4 regions of the Fusobacterium mortiferum ATCC 9817 genome follow, and region 4 is predicted to be linked to each of the others. Evidence: riboswitches for the same ligand, from Rfam matches in the RefSeq annotation. Region 4 holds a riboswitch; each other region holds the start of a gene.
The links. A riboswitch is a leader RNA that binds a small molecule or an ion and turns the genes downstream of it on or off. The one in region 4 is predicted to bind S-adenosylmethionine.

Region 1 (4,211 bases), 430 kb from region 4:
GTTTTACTATTACTCCCTCTTCCATATAAACTACTTCTACTGGAGCATCAGAGTTTACATATTTTACTGCTCCCTCTTCAAATGTCAATCCCACTGTATACTCTCCATCTGCAACTCCTTTATATACAGCTGAAGAACCAGAAAGTAAAGTATAGTTTAAATTATCCATTAATTTTTCTACATAAGACCAACCATTATCTGGATTTCCATTTCCCATTGCATATAGCATATTTACTAAATGTTCAAAAGATGATGAAGATTTAGCTGGATCAGAAAAAGCTATTTTTCCTTTTAAAGCTGGATTTAATAAATCTTGATATCCTTCTATTTTGATATCTCCTATAAGATTTTTATTTACCATAATTACACTTGGTACTGCTGTAAATCTTGTCATATTTCCTTCTACATTTTTATAACTATCATAGAAAGCTTCTTCATTTTTAGAAGTATATGGTAAGAAATAATCTTTTATTGGCTCTACTGTTGTTATAGTTCCTCCCCATAGTACATCAGCTAATGGATTATCCTTTTCTGATTCGATTCTCTTCATTAATTCTCCAGTTCCTGCTGCTATTACCTCTACTGATACTCCATATTTTACTTCAAACTCTTTTACCAATGGATCTATAAATTCTAATGGATGTGGACAATATACTGTCAATTTTTTTGTATTTTCAGTAGTTTCTACTTCCTTTTCTCCTCCACAACCTATTAAAAATATAGACATCATAATTCCAATTAATCCTAAAAATAATTTTTTCATTTTACTCCCTCCTTATTTTTTTTCTTAATAAGAGAATACCTTATACCTTCTTTTTTATCAATACTATTTTATGCTATTTTATACTTAAAACTTACCTTTTTATCTTTTTAAAAACAAAATAAAAAGGAACTAATGTAAACCCTTAAGTTACAATAGTTCCCTCTTCTATTTTATTATATATTTTCTAAGGCTCTAGCTATATCTTTCAATATATCCTCTACATTTTCTATTCCCACATTCAATCTAACTGCTTCAGGTAAAACACCAGCTTTTATTTGGTCCTCTTCTGATAGTTGTCTATGTGTTGTACTAGCTGGATGTAATACACAAGTACGAGAATCTCCCACGTGAATTACACTTCTTATCCAAGTAAGCTCCTTTATAAATCTCTCTGCTCCCTCTCTTCCACCTTTGACACCTAGTAATATAACTCCACTTCCCCCTTTAGGTAGATACTTTTTAGCATTTTCATATGAATAACTGCTCTCTAACTTAGGATAATTTACCCACTCTATCTTCTCATGATTTTCTAAAAATTTTGCAACTTTTAAAGCATTTTCACTATGTCTTTCCATTCTTAGATGTAGTGTTTCCAATCCTCTCAAGAAAAGAAAAGCATTAAAAGGATTTAGACAAGCTCCAAAATCTCTCAATAAAGTTACCCTAGCCCTTGTTATATATGCAGCTTTTCCAAAATCTTTCCAATAACTTAAGTTATGGTAAGCTGAATCTGGCTCTACAAGGTCTGGAAACTTTCCATTGTCCCAATTAAAATTTCCACCATCTACAATAACTCCACCCAATGCTGCCCCTTGCCCATCTATATATTTTGTAGCTGAATGAGTTACTATATTTACTCCATATTCAATAGGATTACATAGATATGGAGAAGCTAGAGTGTTATCTACTATAACAGGAACTCCCTTCTCTTTCCCTACTCTCACAAGCTTTTCAAAATCTATTACATTCATCTCTGGATTTCCCAAAGTTTCTCCAAAAAGCACCTTTGTATTCTCTTGAAAAGCTGTCTTTATCTCCTCTTCTGAAGCCTCTGGAGAAACAAAAGTAGCAGTTATTCCATACTTTTTCAAGGTAGATTTAAATAGATTAGCTGTTCCCCCATATATAGTTGCTAGAGATACTATATGGTCACCGCAACCACATATATTCAAAATAGCTGTTACATTGGCTGCTTGTCCTGAAGCTAGTGCCAAAGCTCCCACACCTTTTTCTAGCTGTGCTATCTTTTCTTCAAAGGCTGTAACTGTTGGATTTCCTATTCTTGAATACATATACCCATCTCTTTTTAAGTCAAATAGCTCTGCTAAAACCTCTGGAGAGTTGTAGTCATAAGTTGTAGTCTGATATATTGGATATACTCTTGGTTGCCCCTCAGTAAACTCTCCACTCCCTTGTACAAGTTGTGTTTCAATTTTAAATTCCTCTCTGCTCATAAAATCCCTCCTGTTTTGTTTATATAAAAAAAATCTCTATTACCATCAAGTAATAGAGATTGATATACTTTAATATCAGCCATCTGTCTGGAATTAGCACCACATCTTTTGATAGGTTGCTGAAACGTCATAGAGCCAGTCTCTCGGTTTCTCTTGATGGTTTTTTATTTTTTATTTCTTTGTTGAAAATGATTATATACCTTTACTTTTCTTTTGTCAATAATTTTTTCTATAAAAATTTTATACTTTTTAACTCTTCTATAAGTCAAAAAGATTTTCTAAAAATTTAGCTGCAGCATCTTCATCTGAACTTCCAATAACTTTACACTCTTTTAAAATCTCTTTTAATCTTTTATCCCCATTTCCCATTATTATTCCCATTCCAGAATTTTCTAACATTTCTTTATCATTTAAAGCAGCTCCAAAAGAGATTATTTCTTTAAAATCTATATTTTCGTATTTTAATAATGTTTTTAATGCTTCCCCTTTATTTGCTTTTTTACTCATTATTTCTAAACAAGTAGGTTGAGAAGTAGCAATATTTAAATACTTATCTAATTCTAAATTTTTCATTTTTTTCTCTAATTTTTCTATAACTTTTCTATTAGGATTTATAAAAAATATCTTTTCAGCTTCCACATTTTTAAATTTATCTAAATTGGATATTTGAGGAGAATATTTTGATTCTTTATGAAAATCAATATAATCTTGCACTATTCTATCAGTATACCAATCTTTTCCCTTATAAATACTTCTCGAAGTTCCCTCTTCAACCTCTAATTCTAATAGTGTTTTTATTAATTTTCTATCTATGCTTTCTCTCCCTATCTCATTCCAATTTTCACTATGAATAAATGAACCATTTCCTGAAATTAAATATTTTGCCACTCCAATTTGGTTAAAGAAATATTTGGCATCTTCATAGTGTCTACCTGTAGCTATTACAAACTTTATTCCTTTTTTTTCAAGTTTTCTTATTGTACTTACTGTATAGTCACTTATTCTATGCTGTGAGTTTAATAATGTCCCATCTAAGTCAGATACAACTATCTTATATCTCAATCATTTCCCCTCCCTTTATTAAAAAAGGTAACCTTTTGGCTACCTTTTAAACTTTAATTTGTTTTAAATATATTTCTTATTTTCTCACTATAGAATTTTTTCATTTCTTCTCTTGGATATTCTAAAATTTTCTTTAAATCCATCTCTTTTGGATTATTTTTAAGATTTTCTCTTAAGCAACTAGTAAATACTAATCTTCCATCAGTATCTACATTTATTTTTGTAACAATTGATTTTGAAGCTTTTTTCAATTCTTCATCTGGAATTCCAATAGCATCTTTTACTTCTCCACCAAATTCTTTAAATTTTTTTATATATTCTTGAGGTACAGATGAAGAACCATGTAATACTATTGGGTAAGAACCTATTTTTTCTTTAATCTCTTCTAAAATATCCAATCTTAGTTTAGGGTCTTCTCCTGGTTTAAATTTATGTGCTCCATGAGCAGTTCCTATTGCTATTGCTAAAGAATCTACTCCTGTTTTTTCTATAAATTCAATAGCTTCTTTAGGTCTAGTAAAATGAGAATCATCTGAACTATGTTCATCTTCTACTCCCGAAATAATTCCTATCTCTCCTTCAACAGAAGCATCATACTCTTTTGCCAATTTCACAACAGATTTTGTTATCTCCACATTTTTTTCAAACTCATATTTTGAAGCATCTATCATTACTGATGAAAAACCATAATCTAAACACTCTTTTATCATATCTACTTCTTTTCCATGGTCTAAATTAAGTGCAACTGATATTTTTGAACCTTTTGCTCTAATCTCCTCTATCGCTCCTTTTATCATTAGTGGTAAAAGTTCTTTTCCTATATATTTCCTTGCACTTGCAGATATTTGAAGTATTACATCACTATCTGTTTCTACACAAGCTTCTAAAATAGCTTGTAATTGTTCCATATTACAAAAGTTGAAAGCAGGTAT
Region 2 (4,211 bases), 530 kb from region 4:
GTTATGTTTTCCTTTTTTAATTCATCTCTCACTGTTTCCCAAACAATACTTTCATCTCCATTGATTCCTAGTTTAATTATATTTTCTTGAGAAGTTTTTTCACCACCACAGTTAACAAAAAGTAGTGTTAGAATTGATGTAATAATGATATATTTTAATTTTTTTAACATAGTATCTCTCCTTTTATATTTTAGTGTTTAATTTTTTGAATAAGTTTTTCCCCTACCCATTGTATAGTAGTAATCATAAGAATTAAGATTATAATAGTTACTACCATAATATCTGTTTTAAAATGTTGATATCCATATCTGATGGCAAAATCTCCAAGTCCTCCACCACCAACTGTACCAGCTACTGCAGAAAAACTAATAAGACTAACTGTTGTAATAATTAGAGCATATATGATTTCTGGTAGAGCTTCTCTTAGAAGAACCCTATAGATTATTTCAAATGGAGAGGAACCCATAGCATAAGCTGCTTCAATTACTCCAGAATCTACACTAGATAGAGCTGATTCAATCTGTCTAGCTATAAATGGAGCTGACCCAAAGATTAAAGGAACAATCGCTCCCTTTAGTCCTATTGTAGTTCCTACTATAAATCTAGTTACTGGGATTAAAGCTGCTAATAGAATAACAAAGGGAATAGACCTTAATATATTTATTATTCTAGCTAAAGTTGTATTTATAAAGGTATTTTCTAAAATACCATTTTTTTTAGTAACAGCTAGGGCTATTCCTAAAATTATACCAATGAGAGTGGAAATTATACCAGCTATAAATACCATTATAATTGTTTCTCCAAGTGCTGTATAAAGTTCTTCACGATAGTATATTACATTTTCTAAATATTTATATGCAAATTCCAACATTTTTTAAAACCTCCGTATCTATATTGTTTTGGTTTAAGTAGTTTATAGCATTTGAAACCTTTTCTTCACTTCCTTCAAATTTAACAATGAGATTTCCAATAGATGTTCCTTTAATAATTTCAATATTACCAAAAAGAATACTAGCATCTATATCCAATTCCCTAGAAATTTTTGAAATATAAGCTTCCTCAGCATTTTCACCTATATATGATAGCTTTATAAAATGCTCATCAGGTTTTGAGGGTAGATTTTCAAGATATTCAGATATTTTTTTACTATTAAATATTGTAGAAAGAAATTTTTTTGTAATGTCAGCTTTTGGTCTTGAAAATACTTCTACAATATCTCCTTGTTCCTTAATTTCTCCATCTTCCATAACTATAACTCTATCACATATTTCTTTTATTACCTCCATTTGATGTGTTATTAGGATAATTGTAACTCCTAATTCTTGATTAACTTTTTTTAGAAGCTTCAGAATAGAAATTGTAGTTTCAGGGTCTAGAGCAGAAGTAGCTTCATCACACAGAATTATATCTGGTTTATTAGCAAGAGCTCTTGCTATACCTACTCTCTGTTTTTGTCCTCCAGATAGTTGAGATGGATAATTCTCCTTTTTCTCTTTTAAGTTAACTAGTTCAAGTAACTCCTCTACTCTTAAATCTATCTCCTTTTTAGATAAGTTACTTCCCTTTAATGGATAGGAGATATTTTTAGAGATGGTTCTACTTTTCATTAGATTAAAGTGTTGAAATATCATTCCTATTTTTTTTCTAATTTCTCGAAGTTCTTTATCATTTAGAGTATTTAGTGTGACTCCATTAATGATAACTTCTCCAGTAGTGGGTGGTTCTAAGAGATTTATACATCTGAGTAGTGTACTTTTACCTGCTCCAGAGTATCCTATAATCCCTACGATTTCCCCAGGATTAAAAGAGAGATTGATATTTTTCAATGCCTCTACTTTTTTTCCATTGTCATAGTAAGTCTTGCTGATGTTCTTTAGTTCAATCATAAAATCCTCCCTAGAAAAAAATTATAAAAAAAACTCTATTACCATCAAGTAATAGAGTTGGATACAAAATTAGTATCTTCCATCTGTCTGGAATTAGCACCACATCTATAAGATAGGTTGCTGAAACGTCATAGAGCCAGTCTCTCGGTTTCTCTTGATGGTTTGTTTTTTGTTGTTGGGGTAATTATATACCTGAGAATACTATTTTGTCAATATTTTTTTATAATAATTCTCTATATTTTTTGATATACTGTTTTTTAACTAGTGTAACTAGTAGCATATATCCTACTATTGTTAGGATTAAGAAGAACCAATAGATAAGTGGTAATTGAGTTAATCCTAATAGATTTCCTAAAGGAGTATATGGAATTATTGAAACAATTAAAATTCCTAACATTGTAAGTACAGTTACAGGTAAAGAAGTTATACTTTGAATAAAAGGAATTTTTGGAGTTCTTATCATATGGATAACTAGAGTTTGCGACCACATAGATTCAATAAACCAACCTGTTTGGAACATAGCTTCATAAGCTGCTCTCAATGTTTCTTGCTCAACTGGGATAGAGTTGTATAGCACTCCATTCGATACAAACATAGGACAGATTACAAAATACATCAATAAGTATGTAGTTATATCAAATATAGAACTAGTAGGTCCTATCCATAACATAAATTTTCCAATAGAGCTTGCTTCCCATTTTCTAGGAATTTTTAAAAACTCTTTATCTACATTATCCCAAGGGATAGCAGTACAAGATAGGTCATAGATTAGATTTAATAGAATTAAGTGTATGCTCATCATTGGTAAAAATGGTAAGAAAGCACTAGCAGCTAATACTGAAAACATATTACCAAAGTTAGATGAAGCAGTCATCTTAATATACTTAATCATATTAGCATAAGTTTTACGTCCCTCTATAATTCCCTCTTCTAATACCATTAAATCTTTTTCAAGTAAGATTATATCAGCAGATTCCTTAGCTATATCCACAGCTGTATCAACAGATATTCCTATATCTGCCTCTTTCATAGCAGCAGCATCATTTATTCCATCTCCCATAAATCCAACTGTATGTCCATTCTCTTTTAAGATTTGAACAATTCTAGTTTTTTGCATAGGAGATAGTTTTGCAAAGATATCTACCTTTTCAATAACAGTTGAAAGTTCTTCATCACTCATATTATCTATATCTGAGCCAAGTAAAATATTTTTACTATTAAGTCCAACTTTTCCACAAATACTTTTAGTAACTTTATCATTATCTCCAGTTAGAACCTTAGTTCTTACACCATACTCTTTTAGAGCAGCAATAGCCTTAGCAGTTGTAGGTTTAGGTGGGTCTAAGAAAGCAAGATATCCCATAAGTACCATATCTACTTCATCTTTTACTCCAAAACTATCCACAGGAGATGGATTAGTTTTTTGAGCAAGAGCAATAACACGAAGTCCGTCTTCATTGAATTTTTCAACAGTTTTTAAAACTTCCTCTTTTATCTCATCAGTAAGTAAAACTATCTCACCTTTAAACTCTGTATATTTACAAATAGATAACATCTCTTCAACAGCACCTTTAGTTATCATCTGTCTTTTTCCTGATTTATCTTCTACCACTACAGTCATACGACGACGAGAAAAGTCAAAAGGAATCTCATCAACTTTTGTATATATCTTTTCTAATTCTAAAAGAGAACTATCCTTTTCTCCTTCTTCATGAGTTTTTTCAATGATAGATAAATCTAATAGATTTTTTAATCCTGTTTGAAACCAGCTATTTAAAAAAGCATGACGCAATACTCTATTATTTTCATTTCCATGTACGTCCATATGATACTCTAGAACTACCTTGTCTAAAGTGATAGTTCCTGTCTTATCTGTACAAAGGATATCCATTGAACCAAAGTTTTGAATAGAATTAAGATTTTTAACAATAGTTTTCTTTTTAGCCATAGATACAGCACCTTTAGCTAGACAAGTTGTAACTATCATAGGTAACATCTCTGGAGTAAGTCCTACAGCTATTGAGATGGCAAATAGTAGAGCTTGTACCCAGCTTCCTTTTGTAAATCCATTTACAAAGAATACAATAGGAACCATTACCATCATAAAACGGATAAGCAACCATGAAACAGAATTGACACCTTTTTCGAAACTAGATTCAATTTTTTCATCTGATACTAAAGTTTTAGATATAGAACCAAGAAGTGTATTATCTCCAGTAGAGATAACAACTCCAATAGCTGAGCCACTGATAACATTGCTTCCCATAAAAGCTATGTTATTTAACTCTGTTACAGCAAGTTTATCATCTAGTATAATTTGAGCTT
Region 3 (4,211 bases), on a different contig from region 4:
CCTCTCCCTTCTCAAAAAGTACTCCTAATTTTTTCATACCTTCCATTAAGATATTTTGGATAATATCTAGAGGAGAGTAAATTTTAAGAGCAGAGTTTATATCATTTATAAATTCAGGAGTTTCTCCAAATATTAGAGCATTCTCAATACACTGTTCTAAAGTGAGCTCCTCTTTTATAACTACCTCTTTTTTTCTTTGGATATGTAGATTTAATATCTGTTCTAGGCTACTCTCTTCTCCAAATATTAAATCTCTCAAAATCTTCTTATCTTCTAAAGAGAGAATAGGTGGATTTTCATTTGGATTTAAGATGGCAAAATTTAATCCCCTATTTTTACCCTCTTCTAAAAAGATAGAGTGTAACCCTGCTCTTAAATCATTATTTCCTCTAAAAGCAAAGGAAAGATTACTAAGCCCCCCAATGATACCTACACCTTTAAAATTTTTTCTAATCCATTCACAAGCTTTTAAGAAATTTAGACCATTATATCTATCACTTTCCATTCCTGTTCCAATAGTTAAGATATTTAAGTCAAATATAATATCTGAGTTGCTATACCCTATCTCTTTCAGAATAGAGTAAGCTCTACTGCATATCTCTATTTTTCTCTCGTAACTAACTCCTTGCCCTTTCTCATCAAAAGCCATAACTACCACAGAGGCTCCATATTTTTTTATTACCTGAGCTTTTTTTCTAAACTCCTCTTCTCCCTCTTTTAAGCTAATAGAATTAACAATAGATTTTCCAGCTATATTTTTAAGCCCAGTTTCTATTACTTCAAAATCTGAAGAGTCAATCATTATTGGAATTTTAGATACAAATCTATCATTTTGTATAACTATTAGAAAATTTTTCATCTCAATTTTAGATTCAAATAATCCGTCGTCCATATTGATATCTATAACTTTTGCTCCATTTTCTATCTGTTTTTTAGCTATCTCTAAAGCTTTGATGTAATTTTTATCAGCTATTAGATTTTTGAAAATTTTAGAACCAGCTACATTATTTTTCTCTCCAACATCAACAAATTTATCATTAAAATAAAGGATTTCATTTCCTGAAAGAAAACCCTCTAATTTAAAATTTTCCTCAAATTTTCTTGGAGCTCTATTTTTAACTAAATTAGCTATACTTTTTATATGTTCAAAGGTAGTTCCACAGCACCCACCTAAGATATTAACCTCTTGGTTATCCACTAACTCTTTTAAATAGTTAGCTGTGATATCTGGAGATTCAAGATACTCTCCATCTTCATTTGGAAGACCAGCATTTGGATATAGAGAGATAGGTTTTTTTGTAAATTTACCAAGCTTTTTAGTAAGAGGAATAAGTTCTTTAGCACCAAAAGAGCAGTTAAATCCATAGGAGATAATACTCTCTCTATCTAAGGCAACTATAAGGGATTCTATACTTTGCCCAGTAAAGATTTTTCCCTCTTTATTAACAGTGGCAGAAATCATAATAGGAAGATTTATATTTTTTCTTTTCATTACCTCTTCAGCACTTATAACAGCACACTTAGCATTTAAACCATCAAATATAGTTTCAATAAGTAGTATATCTACTCCACCATCTATCAATCCTTCAATTTGTTCACTGTATGCTTCCTTGAGATAATCAAATTCTAAATCTCTATCATAGGGATTTTTTCCACTAGGAATAGTAAGAGTTTTATTTGTAGGACCTATTGAACCAGCTATATAGATTTTTTTCTCACTAGTAGTGGTTACCTCTTTGGCAAGTTCGGCACTTCTTTTAGCTATCTCATATGCTCTCTCTGAAAACCCATACTCATTTAGAGAGATTTTATTACAGTTAAAAGAGTTTGTTTCAATAATATCAGCTCCAGCTTCAATATATTTTAAATGAATATCTTTTATTATATCAGGACGAGTGATATTTAAAATCTCGTTACAACCTTTTTTACCGAGATAATCATCAGAGTTTAAGTTATATTTTTGAATAGCAGTTCCCATAGCTCCATCTAATACTAAAATTCTTTTCTGTAACTCTTTTTTAATATCCATAATTTTCATCTCTCTTTCTTAAAATATTTCCAATATTTTCCATTATTTTTTTAGAAGCTTCCACTCTGTTCATTGTGTATATGTGTATTCCTGCTATATCATCAGAGATAAGCTCTATTATCTGTTCCATAGCATAAGCAATTCCTGCTTCTCTCATAGCTATTGGATTATCTTCATATCTATCTAATATCCTTTTCAATTTTTCAGGGATACTACAACCACACATAGAGGTAATTCTTCTGATTTGTTTACCATTTGTTATGGGCATAACTCCTGCTATCAGTGGAGTTTTTATATTAAGCTTTCCCAATTTTTCTTTAAATTCATAAAACTTTTCATTTTCAAAAAATATCTGTGAGATAAGGAAGTCAGTTCCACTATCTACTTTAGTCTTTAAATTGAATAGATCTAATAAATCATTTGTTTCTTGGTGACCTTCTGGATAAAAAGCTCCTCCAATAGAAAAATCTCCATATTCTTTAATGTATTTTATCAAATCATTAGCATGAGAAAACTCACCTATTTTATTTTCACACTCTTGTGGAATATCTCCTCTTAAAGCCATAATATTTTCTATATTATTTTTATTTAAATCTTTCAATATCTCATCAATCTCTTTTTTTGTTGCTCCTATACAAGTCAAATGAGCAAGAGCTTCTATATTATTTATATTTTTTATTTTAGAAGCAATATCTACAGTGTTTCTTCTAGTACTTCCACCAGCTCCATAAGTAACACTCATAAAGTCTGGTTTTAAAAGAGAAAGCTCATCTATAACTTCATAAACTTTTTCAAGAGTATATATTTTGTTAGGTGGAAATACCTCAAAAGAGATAGTAGGTTGTTTCTGTTTAAATAGTTCTTTTATTTTCATATTTTCCTCCAAGTGTTTTATAATAAAAAAACTTCCTTTATCTGATAGATAAAAGAAGTTAAAAACTTTATACTATTACCATCTATCAGGAATTAGCACCACACCATAAGGTAGGTTGCTGAGATATCACAAGGCCTGTCCTTCAATCTCTCTCTATGGATTTATTTTGTCAATTTTATCATAATAATATCTCTGTGTCAACAATAACTTGATTGTCCTTCAAAAAAATGATTTAATAGTAGTGGGGGGATATAATGAGTTTAAATAGAAAAGAGTTAGATATTCTTGAAGAGTTAAGTAGAGAAGAAAAATTGACATTGGGATATCTTTCTGAAAAATATGAAGTAAGTGAGAGAAATATAAGATATAGTATTGATAACTTAAATTATTATTTAACAAAGTTTTCTTTTCAAGAGATAGGAATAAAAAAAGGGGAATTAAACTGGCGAAGTAGTAGAGAGAGGTTAGAGGAGTTTATACAAAGCATTGATATAGATAACTATATTTTCTCGAAAGAAGAGAGAGAAAATTATATTTTAATAAAGTATTTATTCAGTGAAAATACTACTATAACAGAGATAGAAAAATATCTAAAAGTAAGCCGTCCTACAATAAAAAAGGATATAATCTCTCTTAATGAGTACCTTAAAGAGTTTGAGTTAGAGTTTGTAAGAGAGGAAAATGGAATAAATATAAAGGGAAAAGAGAAGAAATTACGTCATCTCAAACTTTTAAAACTTTTAGAGTATTTGGATATAAAAGATAATAAAATAATATTCTTATCTAAGATATATCTTACAGAAAAAGAGGAGTTAGAAGTAATAAAAAAATATGTAGGAAAAATAGATACAACTCTTTTTTACAATTTGCTTTTTAAAATAGAGAAAGCTTTAAGTGTAAAATTTGATAAACAATTTGAAAAATTAATATATATCTATCTTATTCCTACAGTGGAGAGAATAGAGAAAAATTTTATAATTAAAAAGAAAGATAATAGTGAATTTTTAAAAAATCTAACTGATTATAAAGTGATAAAAAATATTTTAAAGGAGATTATTCCAGAAGATTTAGAGTTTGAATTTCTACATCTCACAGAATATTTTATAAGTGGATATTACTCCGATGATTTTTCAGAAAATATTTCATTAGTAAAGGAGTTTGTTGAAAAATTTTCTGAAATTATATCACAATCTTTAAATTTTGAATTTTACAATAATTTAGAATATAGAGAGGAAATTTTAAAGTATCTTCTACCAGCAGTTTATAGAATAAAAAATAATTTTTTCCTTATAAAAACTGAAAGAAAAG
Region 4 (4,211 bases):
GAAAAATTGTAATTTTAAAACTATAACCCCTGAAGATAATAAATTATATACTGATTTATCAATATTGATGGATAAGCTTCCACTTAAAGATGGTATGACTGTTTCTTTTCATCACCACTTAAGAAATGGAGACTATGTTTTAAATTTAATAATGGCTGAAATTGCTAAAAGAGGATATAAAGATATCACATTAGTTGCAAGTTCTATTTTCCCTTGTCATAAACCTGTAGTAGAATATATGGAAAAAGGAATAGTTACTCAAATATATGCTGGATATATGTCTGGACCTGTAGCTCAAGCTATATCTGAAGGTAAATTACAAAAACCTGCAGTTATGCACACTCATGGTGGAAGAGCTAGAATAATGGAAACAGGAGAAGTTGAAGTAGATATTGCTTTTGTTGCAGCTCCAACTTCTGATGAATATGGAAATATTAATGGAGTAGATGGAAAATCAGCTTGTGGAGCTTTAGGATATGCTCATTCTGATGTAGAAAATGCTAAATTAGTAGTAGCTATTACTGATAATTTAGTTCCATTTCCAAATCCTACTATAGAAATCAATCAAACTTTAATTGACTATGTTTTAGTAATAGATGCTATTGGAGATCCTAAAGGAATAGTTTCTGGAACTACTCAAATAACTAAAAATCCTATTGGTTTAAAAGTTGCAGACTTAACTGCTAAATTTATAGAGCAATCTGGATATTTAAAAGATGGTATGAGTTTTCAAACAGGAGCTGGAGGAATATCTCTTGCAGTTGCTGCTGAAGTTAAAAACTTAATGAAATCTAAAAATATTGTAGGTAGTTTTGCTGCTGGAGGAATTACTGGATATATAGTTGATATGTATAAAGAGGGATTATTTAAAGCATTATTTGATGTTCAATGTTTTGATCTAAATGCTATTAAATCAGCTAAAGAAAATCCTAATCATATAAAAATGTCTGCTTCTATGTATGCTAATGCTAATAATAAAGGTTCTGTTGTAAATAAACTTGATATAGTTATTCTCGGTGCTACTGAAATGGATACTAATTTCAATGTAAATGTTACTACTGGTTCTGATGGTATTATCATGGGGGGATCTGGAGGACACAGTGATACAGCTGCTGGTTCTAAACTTTGTATTATTGTTTCTCAACTAGTTAATGCTAGAATATCTGTTGTAAAAGATAGAATTACTACTGTAACTACTCCAGGAGAAACAGTTGATGTACTTGTTACTGAAAGAGGTATCGCTATCAATCCATTAAGAAAAGATTTAATTGAAAAATTTAAAAACTCTAATTTACCAATTAAAACTATTGAAGAGTTAAAAGAAATAGCAGAATCAATGACTGGCAAAGAAAAGCCTATAGAATTTGAAGATAGAATTGTCGCTATTGTTCAATATAGAGATGGATCAGTTGTAGATGTAGTAAGACAAATCAAGAAATAATTTTTCATTATTTTTAATTTTTTTTCATTATTTTGTTGTTTTTGATTGACAAATTTTTTAAAAATAGTTAAAATACTCCTTGTGTTATAATTATATAAATTAAGGAGAAAAAAATGAGTCAAAATAATCATGTTAAAATTGAAGTAGCAGATCCTTCAGCACTTGGACTTTTAGGACTTGCTATTGTTACTTTCGTAGCTTCAGCTAATAAATTTGGAATTGTAAGTGGAGTATCACTTGTTATTCCTTGGGCAATATTTTTAGGAGCTTTTGTACAACTTATAGCCTGTTTAAACGATATAAAACATGGGAATGTATTTGGTACTACTGCCTTTGGTGGATATGCTTTCTTTTGGTTTGGAATGGCTATGGGTTGGATGATACAACTTGGAGTATTTGGTGAAACAATGAAAGCTGCTGCTGACCCAAAAGCTTTTGGATTCGTATTTTTAGGTTATTTAATTTTTACACTATATATGACAATAGGGTCTATTGAAACTAACAAGACATTACTTATTATTTTTATCTTAATAGATTTCTTATTTATAGGATTAGCACTTTCATCTTTTGGAATAGCTTATCATTACACTCATATGTTAGCTGCTATATCAGAATTATTAATTGCTCTTATGTCATTTTATGGTTCTGCTGCAAATGTATTGAATAAAACTTTTGGAAGAGAATTTTTACCACTTGGAAAACCATTAGGAATATTTAGAAATAGTGAAAGAAATAATATACAATTAGATAAATCTCCTATCTCAGTAGAGATATTTAATAAATAATTATTGACTTTTTTAGTATTTAATGATATAATATTTTGTAAATTTAAAATGTAGACCATCAAGAGAGATTGAGGGACTGGCCCTATGACATCTCAGCAACCTGCTTTTACAAGTGTGGTGCTAACTCCTGATAGATGGATGAGAAACTTGGACTTGACTTATGAGCCCTTCATCTATCTAGGTGAAGGGATTTTTTATTAATATTTTTGTTTAATTTTTAGGAGGAAAATAAAAAATGAAAAATTTAACTTATTTTACATCTGAATTCGTATCACCTGGACACCCTGATAAAGTATCTGACCAAATATCTGATGCTGTATTAGATGCTTGTCTTGCTGATGACCCTAGTTCAAGAGTAGCTTGTGAAGTTTTCTGTACTACTGGACAAGTTATTGTTGGTGGGGAGATTACTACTTCTACTTATATTGATATCCAAGATATAGTTAGAAAAAAGATAGATGAAATTGGATATAGAGAAGGAATGGGATTTGACTCTAACTGTGGTGTTTTAAACGCCATACATGCTCAATCACCTGATATCGCTATGGGAGTAGATGTTGGTGGAGCTGGAGACCAAGGAATAATGTTTGGTGGAGCTGTAAAAGAAACTCCAGAACTTATGCCACTTGCTTTAGTTTTAGCTAGAGAAATTCTTGTAAGATTAACTAAAATGACTAGAAGTAAAGAATTAGCATGGGCTAGACCTGATGCTAAGGCTCAAGTAACTTTAGCTTATGATGAAAATGGAAAGATTGACCACGTTGATACAATAGTACTATCTGTACAACACAATCCTGATGTAACTCAAGAGCAAATAAAAGCTGATGTTAAAGAGAAAGTAATAAGACCTGTACTTGAAGCATATAATTTAAATCCAGCTGATGTTAAAAAATATCATATCAATCCAACTGGAAGATTCGTTATAGGAGGACCACACGGAGATACAGGACTTACTGGAAGAAAAATCATAGTAGATACTTATGGTGGATACTTCAGACATGGTGGAGGAGCATTCTCAGGAAAAGACCCTTCAAAAGTTGACAGATCAGCAGCTTATGCAGCAAGATGGGTAGCTAAAAACATAGTAGCAGCAGATTTAGCAGATAAATGTGAAGTACAATTATCTTATGCAATAGGAGTAGTAGAACCTACATCAGTAAAAGTAGATACATTTGGAACAGGAAAAGTAAGTGAGATAGAGCTTGCTGAAGCTGTTAAAAAAGTATTTGATTTAACACCAAGAGGAATAGAAAAATCATTAGAATTAAGAAGTGGAAAATTCAAATATCAAGACTTAGCAGCATTTGGACATATTGGAAGAACTGACTTAGATATTCCTTGGGAAAAAACAAATAAAGTTGAAGAATTAAAAGCTATATTAAATAAATAGTAAAATTTGAAGAAGTTATGAGATTATATACTATAATTTTATAACTTCTTTTTTTATTTATTAAAATTAAAAATATTTTTTCAAAAAAATATTGACTTTTTTTTAAAAAAGGTGTATTCTTAACACATAGATTTAATTGTTATGGAGGCAGATTATGAAGTTTCACATTTTTGGTTTAACTGCACAATTTAATAATAACAATAATAATATGTCGAGGTTTGGACTTTAAGTAGTATATTTTCTGCTTGTGGTACAAATCTTTTTCGAGTTTAACTGATTTGTACCCGACCTTGTTTAATAAGCCATTCGGGTACAACCGAATGGCTTTTTTAATTAATAAATAACTGTTAAGACTAACTATTAAATGTCAAATCAAAAATAAAAAAATTTAATTTAAATTTGTTAATTTAGAAATTTACATCACAAAATGAAGGTTTAGTTAGAACCTTTTGACAGTATTAAAATTTATGAACAATTAGATTACTGTACTGTATCTTTCATTTGTTTTTTCTAAGTGAAAAATAACTCTAACTAATTTTTTACTACATGAGATATTGCTACATAATAATGTTTGCCTTCTACTCGTTTCTTTTTC

Region 1: another riboswitch for S-adenosylmethionine. It lies ahead of FMAG_RS12205 (O-acetylhomoserine aminocarboxypropyltransferase/cysteine synthase family protein); the one in region 4 lies ahead of metK (methionine adenosyltransferase).
Region 2: another riboswitch for S-adenosylmethionine. It lies ahead of FMAG_RS12680 (methionine ABC transporter ATP-binding protein); the one in region 4 lies ahead of metK (methionine adenosyltransferase).
Region 3: another riboswitch for S-adenosylmethionine. It lies ahead of metF (methylenetetrahydrofolate reductase [NAD(P)H]); the one in region 4 lies ahead of metK (methionine adenosyltransferase).

The regions. Positions count from the first base shown of each region.
Region 1 is NZ_GL987994.1:548,858-553,068, reverse strand. Features, by position in the region: gene FMAG_RS12210 (ABC transporter substrate-binding protein) at 1-763, opposite strand, end outside; gene FMAG_RS12205 (O-acetylhomoserine aminocarboxypropyltransferase/cysteine synthase family protein) at 937-2,217, opposite strand; SAM riboswitch class I at 2,294-2,380, opposite strand; gene FMAG_RS12200 (Cof-type HAD-IIB family hydrolase) at 2,476-3,279, opposite strand; gene FMAG_RS12195 (ketose-bisphosphate aldolase) at 3,333-4,211, opposite strand, start outside.
Region 2 is NZ_GL987994.1:650,258-654,468, forward strand. Features, by position in the region: gene FMAG_RS12670 (MetQ/NlpA family ABC transporter substrate-binding protein) at 1-170, opposite strand, end outside; gene FMAG_RS12675 (methionine ABC transporter permease) at 191-871, opposite strand; gene FMAG_RS12680 (methionine ABC transporter ATP-binding protein) at 852-1,886, opposite strand; SAM riboswitch class I at 1,963-2,050, opposite strand; gene mgtA (magnesium-translocating P-type ATPase) at 2,107-4,211, opposite strand, start outside.
Region 3 is NZ_GL987988.1:795,637-799,847, forward strand. Features, by position in the region: gene FMAG_RS04865 (homocysteine S-methyltransferase family protein) at 1-2,029, opposite strand, end outside; gene metF (methylenetetrahydrofolate reductase [NAD(P)H]) at 2,019-2,903, opposite strand; SAM riboswitch class I at 2,979-3,065, opposite strand; gene FMAG_RS04875 (helix-turn-helix domain-containing protein) at 3,158-4,211, shown strand, end outside.
Region 4 is NZ_GL987994.1:120,425-124,635, reverse strand. Features, by position in the region: gene citF (citrate lyase subunit alpha) at 1-1,441, shown strand, start outside; gene FMAG_RS10265 (acetate uptake transporter) at 1,555-2,226, shown strand; SAM riboswitch class I at 2,279-2,367, shown strand; gene metK (methionine adenosyltransferase) at 2,462-3,616, shown strand.